Regions from separate parts of the Aeribacillus pallidus genome, predicted to be linked through region 2. Evidence: a T-box and tRNA genes for the amino acid it is inferred to sense, from the RefSeq annotation. Region 2 holds a T-box; the other holds one or more tRNA genes.
The links. The T-box of region 2 lies ahead of serS (serine--tRNA ligase). A T-box ahead of a tRNA ligase gene usually reads a tRNA of that ligase, here a tRNA-Ser.

Region 1: it has a tRNA-Ser gene. The T-box ahead of serS (serine--tRNA ligase) is inferred to sense a tRNA for this amino acid. The anticodon was not compared.

Annotation. Positions count from the first base shown of each region.
Region 1 covers NZ_JBCNBW010000057.1:47-4,952, reverse strand. The annotation lists gene ABES52_RS12360 (globin family protein) at 1-11, shown strand, start outside; gene sigB (RNA polymerase sigma factor SigB) at 1-789, shown strand, start outside; gene ABES52_RS12350 (Tex family protein) at 903-3,083, shown strand; gene cmpA (cortex morphogenetic protein CmpA) at 3,101-3,214, opposite strand; gene ABES52_RS12340 (SprT family protein) at 3,307-3,762, shown strand; tRNA gene ABES52_RS12335 (tRNA-Asn) at 3,894-3,968, shown strand; tRNA gene ABES52_RS12330 (tRNA-Ser) at 3,974-4,066, shown strand; tRNA gene ABES52_RS12325 (tRNA-Glu) at 4,092-4,163, shown strand; tRNA gene ABES52_RS12320 (tRNA-Asp) at 4,206-4,281, shown strand; tRNA gene ABES52_RS12315 (tRNA-Gln) at 4,308-4,382, shown strand; tRNA gene ABES52_RS12310 (tRNA-Lys) at 4,603-4,678, shown strand; tRNA gene ABES52_RS12305 (tRNA-Leu) at 4,686-4,767, shown strand; tRNA gene ABES52_RS12300 (tRNA-Leu) at 4,839-4,906, shown strand, end outside.
Region 2 covers NZ_JBCNBW010000024.1:8,185-15,044, forward strand. The annotation lists gene serS (serine--tRNA ligase) at 1-1,271, opposite strand, end outside; T-box leader at 1,324-1,542, opposite strand; gene pdxT (pyridoxal 5'-phosphate synthase glutaminase subunit PdxT) at 1,595-2,185, opposite strand; gene pdxS (pyridoxal 5'-phosphate synthase lyase subunit PdxS) at 2,198-3,079, opposite strand; gene ABES52_RS06210 (D-alanyl-D-alanine carboxypeptidase family protein) at 3,215-4,567, opposite strand; gene guaB (IMP dehydrogenase) at 4,708-6,174, opposite strand; gene ABES52_RS06220 (YaaC family protein) at 6,283-6,860, shown strand, end outside.

The DNA.
Region 1 (4,906 bases), on a different contig from region 2:
TCTCAACCTAAACAACCAACAAAAGAGGAGATTAATAGTTGGATTATTAAGTACCAACAGTATGGTGATGAAGAAGCACAAAATCGAGTTGTTATGCATTATAAAACGATGGTGGAAGCCATTGCGAGAAAGTATTCCAACGGTAAATCGTATCAAGAAGATATTGCCCAAGTAGGAATGGTTGGACTACTGGGAGCGATTCAACGTTTTGACCCTTCTGTTGGGAAGAGCTTTGAGGCGTTCGCCATTCCGACTATCATCGGCGAAATTAAACGGTATTTACGTGATAAAACGTGGAGTGTTCACGTCCCTCGTAAAATAAAAGAATTAGGCCCGAAAATTAAATCAATGGTTGAACGGTTAACAATTGAGCTACAACGTTCGCCGAAAATTGAAGAAATTGCTGAAGAATTACAAGTTAGTGAAGAAGAAGTACTTGAAGTGATGGAAATGGGAAAAAGCTATCAAGCGTTATCTGTCGATCATGTCATTGAACCTGATTCAGACGGTAATGCGGTCACGTTGTTAGATGTGGTAGGAAAACAAGATGAAGGGTATGAAAAAGTCACGCAACGTATCGTTTTAGAACAAGTGTTGCCGATTTTAGACGAGCGTGAGCGACTTATTATACATTATACGTTTATTGAAAATTTAAGTCAGAAAGAAACGGGAGAACGATTAGGAATCTCCCAAATGCATGTATCACGACTTCACCGAAAGGTTATTAAAAAATTACAAAATGCTATTTATTGTGATCAACTAACAAAGGAAAGGGCATCAATGAAATAAGAATTTAGCAAGCGGGAATAGAGGCTTGCAATGAGCAAGCTTTTTTCTTTTTTAAGCAGTTTGGGAATCATGTGATAAAATGGATAAGAATACGAAGTGTTGGAGGAACGAATGTGGAAGTAACAGTAGATGTAAAAAGTGAGTTGTTAAAACAAGTAGCGAAAGAGTTAAAGCTATCTGAAAAAAGCGTTCAAAGTGTTATTACTCTTTTAGAAGAAGGGAATACCATACCATTTATTGCTCGTTACCGAAAAGAAATGACCGGGGCGCTAGACGAAGTACAAATTAAATCAATCGCCGATCGCTTTCACTACTTGCTTCATTTAGAAGAGCGAAAAAATGAAGTTCTTCGTCTTATTGAAGAACAAGGAAAGCTCACTGATGAACTTCGTAAGCAAATTGAACGTGCTGGAAAGCTACAGGAAGTTGAAGATTTATACCGACCGTTTAAGCAAAAACGGCGGACAAAAGCAACAATCGCGAAAGAAAAAGGATTGGAACCATTTGCTCAATGGATGATGACGTTTTCGACCAATGAAGATATTCACGAAAAAGCAAAGCTCTTTTTGAATGAAGAAAAAGAATTGGTTTCCATCGAGGATGCCATTCAAGGGGCGCAAGATATTATTGCGGAATGGATTTCCGATGATGCATCCGTTCGGCAATGGATTCGGGATCATACGTATCGCCATGGTACCATTCATTCTACGGTGAAAAATGAAGAAATCGATGAGAAAAAAGTGTACGAAATGTATTACGACTATGAAGAACCAGTGGCAAAAATTGTGCCACATCGGATTTTGGCATTAAATCGTGGTGAAAAAGAAGACGTGTTAAAAGTTTCGATTCGTCCTAATACCGAGGCTATTATCCATGAATTACAACAGCGCTTTGTTAAAAATGATCAATCATCAGCTACACCTTATGTGCAAGAAGCGATTGTTGATGGATATAAACGGTTAATTCAGCCATCCATCGAGCGCGACATCCGTAATGAGTTAACCGAGAAAGCGGAAGATCAAGCCATCCACATTTTCGCGGAGAACTTGAAAAAATTATTACTTCAACCACCGATTAAAGGAAATATTGTATTAGGAATTGACCCAGCTTATCGAACAGGGTGTAAATTAGCCGTTGTGGATGAAACAGGAAAATTGTTACATATTGATGTTATTTATCCGCATCCACCAAAAGCAAAAGTCGAAGAAGCGGTCGAAAAATTACAACACGTGATTAAATCTTATCAAGTGAAAGTAATCGCTATCGGAAACGGAACCGCTTCTCGAGAAACCGAGCAATTTGTTGCAGATGTATTAAAGCAAATCGGGGATGATATTTATTATTTAATTGTCAACGAAGCGGGGGCCAGTGTGTACTCAGCTTCTGAATTAGCCCGGGAAGAATTCCCGACTTTACAGGTAGAAGAAAGAAGTGCGGTGTCAATTGCTCGCCGTCTGCAAGATCCGCTAGCGGAATTAGTAAAAATTGATCCAAAATCGGTTGGGGTAGGTCAATATCAGCATGATGTCTCACAAAAAAAATTATCTGAATCCCTAACGTTCGTTGTCGAGACTGTCGTTAACCAAGTAGGAGTCAATGTTAATACCGCCTCTCCATCTCTATTACAATACGTCGCAGGTTTATCCAAATCAGTAGCTAACAATATTGTGAAGCATCGAGAAGAAAACGGGAAATTTACGAATCGTAATCAACTGAAAACAATCCCACGGTTAGGGGCAAAAACATTTGAACAATGTATTGGCTTTTTACGCATCATTGATGGTGAGGAGCCGTTGGACCGAACACCGATTCACCCTGAAAATTATGAAGTGGTAAGAAAATTGTTAACGAAGCTAGATTGCACAACAGCTGATCTCGGTTCAGAAAAATTACAACATGCTCTTTCTTCCTATTCAGTAGAGCAACTAGCCGATGAACTTGAACTCGGAATTCATACGGTAAAAGATATTGTAGAAGCGTTACTAAAACCAGAACGTGACCCACGGGATGAACTGCCAAAACCGCTCTTAAAGAAAGATGTATTAACATTAGATGATTTAACAGTTGGTATGGAATTACAAGGAACAGTTCGCAATGTGGTCGATTTCGGAGCATTCGTAGACGTCGGATTGAAAAATGATGGGTTAGTGCACATATCCAAATTGAAAAAAGGATTTGTAAAGCATCCGCTTGATGTAGTTTCTGTTGGGGATGTTGTCACCGTTTGGGTGTTAGATGTAGATAAACAAAAAGAGCGTGTAGCCTTAACAATGTTGCCACCAAACGAACAATAAGAAGAAAACGCTGCTTTTTATGAGCAGTGTTTTCTTCTATAATAATACCAGCATTGATTTAATAACTTAATTTGGTATCGATTTTTTTCAAAAAATGCGCGCCGAATTTGATTTTGAAACCAAGTAGGCATCTGTTATACCTCCTCGTTTATCTGCCCAGTTAATTATTAATTTATGTCTTGAAAGCTTGTTCCGTTCAAACTTTTGGGAAAGGGATATGTATATGACGAACGAAGAGTTACAACAATTAGTTGAAACGATTTCCAAAACTTACTTCGGAAAAACTTTTAATCATCAAGCAACATTTAATCCCCGATTACGCACAACAGGTGGACGGTACTTATTAGCTACTCATAATATTGAAATTAACCGAACATATTATGAGGAGTATGGACTAGATGAACTAATTGGTATTATTAAACATGAGCTTTGTCATTATCATTTACATTTAGAAGGGAAAGGGTATCGGCACCGAGATCGTGATTTTAAAGAATTGCTTCACCAAGTTGGTGCACCTCGATATTGTACTCCGCTTCAATCGGCCAAAATTTCTGTAAAAAAAATACAAGTTTATCAATGCACAGAATGTCACACATTGTTTCATAGGAAAAGAAGAGTGAATACAAACCGCTTTGTTTGTGGAAAGTGTAGAGGAAAGATTATGAAAATAGATCGTTGACATACATATGATTGTGTGATAAATTTCTATACCGATATAAAAAAATCCTGACGAGAAAAAGTAAAAAAGTAGTTGACAGGCTTAGGTTGTGTAAATATAATTTAAAGAGTCGAAAGCATTAATAACCTCGTTCCGCAGTAGCTCAGTGGTAGAGCATTCGGCTGTTAACCGAACGGTCGCAGGTTCGAATCCTGCCTGCGGAGCCATCTTTGGGGAAGTACTCAAGTGGCTGAAGAGGACGGTTTGCTAAACCGTTAGGTCGGATTGTTCCGGCGCGCGGGTTCAAATCCCGCCTTCTCCGCCATGTGAGGAACCAAAGCTAAAATTTTGGCCCGTTGGTCAAGTGGTTAAGACACCGCCCTTTCACGGCGGTAACACGGGTTCGAATCCCGTACGGGTCATTCATATTTTTATACAGAAGGAGAAATCCTTCTTTCTTTTATGGTCCCGTGGTGTAGCGGTTAACATGCCTGCCTGTCACGCAGGAGATCGCGGGTTCGATTCCCGTCGGGACCGCCATTTATTTTATAAGTATTTTTAAGTGTTGGGCTATAGCCAAGCGGTAAGGCAACGGACTTTGACTCCGTGATGCGCTGGTTCGAATCCAGCTAGCCCAGCCAATTATAATAATTGAGCCATTAGCTCAGTCGGTAGAGCACGAATGAATAGACATCGTAGCGTTACATCGAGCGCACCACTCGAGCCGCATCTTGAGAAAACTTTCTGAGAGTGGGGCGTCAATAAAAGCTGCGAGTTGTACCGCTCGAACTACAACTTGAATGAACTTACTGAGAGCGGGACATCGACTTTGAGAATTTAATGATAACCAACAATATATTTGAGCCATTAGCTCAGTCGGTAGAGCATCTGACTTTTAATCAGAGGGTCGGAGGTTCGAGTCCTCCATGGCTCACCAGTTTTATGCGGGTGTGGCGGAATTGGCAGACGCACCAGACTTAGGATCTGGCGCCGCAAGGCGTGGGGGTTCAAGTCCCTCCACCCGCACTTAAAAATTTTTTAAAAGTAGTTGACATTCTTTGATTACAATGTATAATAGAGTTTGTCGCTGTTAATGAGCGGTCGTGGCGGAATGGCAGACGCGCTAGGTTGAGGGCCTAGTGGGGGTTAACCCCGTGGAGGTTCA
Region 2 (6,860 bases):
TTAATCACTTCAATGCCGCCCATATAAGGACGTAATACTTCTGGAATCACGACACTTCCGTCAGCTTGCTGATAGTTTTCTAAAATAGCAGCTACCGTACGACCAATTGCTAAACCAGATCCGTTTAGGGTATGAACATGCTCTGGTTTACCGTTTGGTTCACGACGGAAGCGAATGTTCGCCCGTCTTGCTTGGAACGCTTCAAAATTGCTACAAGAAGAAATTTCGCGGTACGTATTATAGCTTGGAAGCCATACTTCAATATCGTATTTCTTTGCCGCAGTAAAGCCTAAATCCGCTGTACACATACTCATTACACGATACGGCAATCCAAGAAGCTGAAGCACTTTTTCCGCATGTCCTGTTAGTTTTTCAAGCTCATCATAAGAATCTTCTGGTTTGACGAAACGAACAAGCTCTACTTTATTAAATTGATGTTGGCGAATTAGTCCTCGTGTATCTCGACCCGCAGAACCTGCTTCTGAACGGAAGCATGCGCTATACGCTGCATAGCTAATCGGTAAATCATCACCATTTAAAATTTCATCGCGATGTAAGTTCGTCACAGGAACTTCAGCCGTTGGAATTAAGAAATAATCCTCTTTTTCAATTAAAAACGCATCTTCTTCAAACTTTGGTAACTGACCTGTACCTGTCATGCTTGTCCGGTTTACTAAGTACGGTGGTAACACTTCTTGATAGCCGTGTTCATCAATGTGTAAATCTAACATAAAGTTAATTAATGCCCGTTCTAATCGAGCACCTAATCCTTTGTAAAAAACAAAGCGGCTTCCAGTTACTTTAGCAGCTCGTTCAAAATCTAAAATACCTAATTCATCTGCAAGATCCCAATGCGCTTTCGGTTCAAAATCAAAAGTTGGGATGTCTCCCCATTTACGAACTTCCACGTTATCGTCTTCAGACTCCCCTACTGGAACGCTTTCATGAGGAATATTAGGGATAGACAATAACAGTTGTTCTAATTCTTCCTCAACATCGCGTAATTTTTCATCTAACTCTTTAATCTTTGCACCTACTTCACGCATTTCAACGATCAAATGTTCAGCATCTTGCTTTTCACGTTTCATTTGCGCAATTTGCTGAGACACTTCATTACGTTTCATTTTTAACTGTTCGGTTTGAACAATTAACTCCCGTCGCTCTTTATCTAAGGCCTCAAATTTTTCAAAATCCGTTAAATCTTCTCCGCGATATTTGAGTCGTTCTTTCACTTCTTCAAAATTTGCACGTAAATACTTAATGTCTAGCATGCCAACTCCTCCTTTTATTAATAAAATTAAAAAAGCCCCCATCCCTAAATATAAAAGGGACGAGAGCTACCCGCGTTGCCACCCTCATTGAACATAGCACACTAGCTACGTTCCACTTCATTGGATAACGGCTACAACCGGAAGTACTTACTTGAAACCGTTCGGTACTTCACTCGAGGATGGATTCACAAGGTTCATTCACCGGTTCACACCCCCCACCGGCTCTCTTGAGAACGAAACACTTGCTACTAGTTCCTCTCATCGATTTAACACCATTCATTTTGCTTTAAATGTACAATAAGTTTAAACAGTTTTCAACCATTTTATGCTAGTTGTTTTGATTTTGCCTCTTCCACCATTTGAATAAAGTACTTTATAAAACGCTGGTCATCCGTTAACTCTGGATGAAACGAGCACCCTAAAAATTGCCCATCGCGTGCTGCTACAATCCGATCTTCGTATTTCGCTAACACTTCGACGTTTTCCCCTACTTCAACGATATGGGGAGCTCGAATAAATACAGCCGTAAATGATTCGCCGATACCACGAATCGGTATATCCGCTTCAAAGCTTTCGCGTTGACGACCGAACGAATTTCGTTCGACCGTAATATCCATTAATCCTAAGTGAGGCTCATCGTAACCGACGATGTTTTTCGCGAGTAAAATTAATCCTGCACACGTACCAAACATCGGTTTGCCTTTCGCCGCAAAATCTTTTAACGCATCCATAAAGTCGTATTTGTCAATAAGTCTTCTCATTGTTGTACTCTCGCCACCTGGAAGAATGAGCCCATCTATTTCATCTAATTGCTCTTTCCGTTTAATGACAACGGCTTCCGCTCCCGCTTCTTCAATTGAACGAACGTGCTCGCGAACAGCACCTTGAAGTCCTAATACACCAATTTTCACCATATCAACTTCTCCTTACCAGCCACGTTCTTGCATGCGAGATTCAGGTGTAAGCGAAGAAATTTCAATTCCTTTCATCGCTGTCCCTAGTCCTTTAGAAAGGTGAGCAATTAACTCATAATCTTCATAATGAGTTGTTGCTTCCACGATAGCTTTTGCGTATTTCGCTGGGTTTTCGGATTTAAAAATACCAGAACCAACAAACACGCCATCTGCTCCTAATTGCATCATTAATGCCGCATCCGCAGGAGTTGCTACACCACCTGCAGCAAAGTTAACGACTGGAAGACGACCAAGACGCTTAATTTCTAAAAGCACATCGTAAGGAGCACCTAGTAATTTTGCTTCTGTCATTAGTTCGTCTTCGCTCATGCTTACCACTTTACGAACTTGTGCATTCACTTTACGCATATGACGTACTGCTTCTACAATATTTCCAGTACCAGGCTCACCTTTTGTTCGTAACATGGACGCGCCTTCACCGATTCGGCGAGCAACTTCTCCTAAGTCTCTACAACCGCACACAAATGGTACAGTAAATTCTTTTTTGTTAATGTGGAACTCTTCATCAGCAGGTGTTAAAACTTCACTTTCATCGATGTAGTCAACACCCATTGCTTCTAGCACGCGAGCTTCGACAATATGGCCAATACGCGCTTTCGCCATAACAGGAATGCTTACTGCATTCATTACCTCTTCAATAACACGAGGATCCGCCATTCTCGCTACGCCACCAGCGGCACGAATATCAGCTGGAACACGTTCAAGTGCCATAACCGCTACCGCACCAGCTTCCTCAGCAATTTTTGCTTGTTCCGCATTGACAACGTCCATAATGACGCCGCCTTTTTGCATTTCCGCCATCCCACGCTTTACTCGATCTGTACCCGTTTTCACGTGAATTCCCCCTTCTATTTCAAACATTCAGATAACGCCAAGGAAAAATAAAAAAAAATCACCAAAAAATTGTTTTTCCCTCATGCTAAATAAACAACAAAAAAGGTCTCCTGTCAAGACAAGGAGACCTTGCAATTAAAACCAACCTTTCACCGTATCGGTTACTCCATTCCAAATATCACCGAAAAAACTGCCGATTGCCCGCATCATGAGGACAAACCAATTTGCTTTTTCGACTTGATTAGAAGTTACTACATCCACTTGCTCCAGTTTTCGTCCTTCGTCGTATAGATAACTATATTTATCAGAACCCGTATAATCATAAGTGAATGTTCCAACGGTTGCTCCTTTTTCAACAGGGGCCTCTAATTGGCCTTCTTCATTTAATGCGTTTTTGTCAATTACCAATTTTGGTTTGTATAAGTCTGTTTCCCCATTTTTGACGAGAACTTTTAACGGCTCTTTTGTCTTAATAGCTACTTCTTTTTCTTTTCCTTTTACGACTGGTAGTGTTTTATGATCTTTTAATTGATAACCAGATGGATACAATTCTTGAACGGAAAAGTTGCTAAAAGCGTAATTAAACATTTTTTTCGTTTCATCAAAACGAGCTTTATAGCTTCCTTTACCGTCTGGTGTTTTTGCATTCATCACAACTGTAATGTAACGAATGCCATTTCGCTCAGCAGTCCCTGTAAAACAGTAGCCAGCTAAATCCGTTGTTCCTGTTTTAATGCCGTCTACCCCTTCATATCCGTACACTAACGAAGGAAGCATCCAGTTCCAGTTTTGCATATCAATCTCATCGTCAGTACCTTCACGGAATTTCTTTTTCGGGATACTTGCTGTTTCTAACACTTCTGGGAAACGGTTAATGAGCTGATAAGCTAATTTAGCTGTTGCCCGAGCTGACATGACGTTCTCATCTTCTGGGCCTGTTCCTTCCGGGTGCATGCCTTTTAAATCACGGTTGTTTAAACCAGTAGAATTGACAAATTTATAATCTTGAAGGCCTAATTCACCCGCTTTTTCATTCATTAATTTTACAAAATTTGATTCAGACCCGGCAATTACTTCTGCTAAAGCAATCGTAGCGCCATTGGCCGAATAAATCACCATTGCTTCGTACAGTTCACGTACGGAATATTGTCCATCTCGTCTTAACGGAACATTGGACAAATTACGATCTTGGGATACTTGATACACATATTCACTCACATTGTACATTTGATCCCATGTAACACGGCCTTCTTCAATCGCTTCTAACAGCAAGTATTCCGTCATCATTTTCGTCATACTTGCAATACCTAATACCGTATCAGCATTTTTCTCATACAGCACTTTTCCAGTTGTCGCTTCCACTAAAATCGCCGCATCTGCGTTAACATCTAAAAAGTCCGTTGTTGCGGCTTTTGTCGAAATTTGAAACAAGTTAGAAAGTAACAAGATAGTAAGTATACTTGCCACATACTTACGAAGTCGTTTCATACTATGTAAGACCTCCACCAATTTTTATCCACTTCAGATATTTTAACATACGATTTCCAGTATGAATAGATAGAGGATAGACCTACATTTCAAAAAAGAGGCAGGAAAATGGGGCTAGATTCCCACTTCCTGCCTACTGATTAAGAAAGAGAGTAATTCGGCGCTTCTTTCGTAATTTGGACATCATGTGGATGACTTTCTCGTAAACCTGCCCCAGTCATTCGAATAAATTGAGCATTTTCACGTAAATCATGTAAATTTTTCGCTCCACAATATCCCATACCAGAACGAAGTCCACCTACAAGCTGATAAATGGTATCAGCTAATGGCCCTTTATATGGAACGCGTCCTTCAATACCTTCTGGAACAAACTTTTTCGTATCCTCTTGGAAATAACGGTCTTTTGAACCTTTTTCCATCGCTCCAACTGAACCCATACCACGATATACTTTAAATCGACGACCTTGATAAATTTCTGTTTCCCCTGGACTTTCGGACGTACCAGCTAATAGACTACCTAGCATTACCGCATGTCCACCCGCTGCTAACGCCTTAACAATATCTCCGGAATATTTAATTCCACCATCCGCGATAATTGCTTTTCCATACTTACGAGCTTCTGTTGCACAGTCGTAAATCGCTGTAATTTGTGGCACACCTACACCAGCTACGACACGTGTCGTACAAATTGAACCAGGTCCAATTCCCACTTTAATAATGTCTGCACCTGCTTCAATTAATTCTCTTGTCGCTTCAGCTGTTGCTACATTTCCTGCAATAATGTTTAATTTTGGATAAGCTTCGCGAATTGCTTTGACCGTATCAATAACACCTTTGGAATGACCATGTGCCGTATCGACAACAATGACATCCACATTGGCTTTAACAAGCATTTCAACCCGCTTCATCGTATCTTTCGTAACACCAACAGCGGCCCCGCATAGCAATCGACCATGTTCGTCTTTTGCAGAATTCGGGAACTCAATTACTTTTTCAATATCTTTAATCGTAATAAGGCCTTTTAAAACACCATTTTCATCGACAAGCGGAAGTTTTTCGATTTTATATTTTTGTAAAATCCGTTCAGCTTCTTCTAAAGTTGTTCCAACTGGAGCTGTAACTAGATTTTCTTTTGTCATGACATCTGATATTTTGATGGAGTAGTCTGAAATAAAACGTAAGTCACGATTTGTAAGAATTCCAACTAATTTTTGTTCCTCTTCATTATTTACAATTGGAACACCTGAGATGCGATATTTCCCCATTAGATGCTCAGCATCATACACTTGATGCTCTGGTGTTAAGAAGAACGGATCGGTAATAACACCACTTTCAGACCGCTTAACTTTATCTACTTGTTCGGCTTGTTGTTCAATACTCATGTTTTTATGAATAATTCCTAGTCCACCTTGTCTTGCCATCGCAATGGCCATTTCTGCTTCGGTAACAGTATCCATACCTGCACTAATAATAGGGATGTTTAATTTTAACGTATCAGTCAATGAAACTTGAAGGTTAACATCACGAGGTAGTACCTCAGACTTGGCTGGAATTAACAATACATCATCGAAGGTAAGACCTTCTTTCACAAATTTTGTCTCCCACATTTTTTCGTCCTCCTACTCCAAAATATTATTAGTAGGTTATCAATTGGATAAAATACTGTCAAGAACATGGGGATAAGTTTGATTTTTCAAATAATTTCGGAGGTGCATATGTACACTTTTATGAATCCTTGGAAGCATTTGACCTACTTCCAAAACGCAGAGTTTGCCCAACAATATTTATACCGTTTATACAATGAGCTAGAAGTGGTAGACGCAAGCGAGAAAAGTTATCGAAATGCAATCCCCTTTATGTATTACTTGGAAAATGGTGAAACATACTTCCAATATAGTAAAATTATCCCTTTAACTCTGCAGCCGATTTTACTCTTTTATGGATTGGTCCACTTAATAAAAGCGTGTGTTTTAACAGTCGATCCGTTTTATCCTCATACCACTTCTGTTTTAGCCCACGGCTTGTCTACAAGAAAAAAGAAAAAACAGCAATATTTGTTCTTAGAAGATGAAGTAAAAATTCAAAAGAACGGTTTATTTTCTTATGCAAATTCAATAATGTTTCACGTGAAACATTTGGAAGGCCAAAAGCTTGTCATGCAAGATTTATTACGTCAAATTCCCGAGCTATCCGACACCTTCTTCACATTGTTAGGGGAACAAACATTTTTTACTGTTACACAGTCTCAACAGTCGTATGTTCTTTCAAAAGCAATTTTAGATGAATACCATAT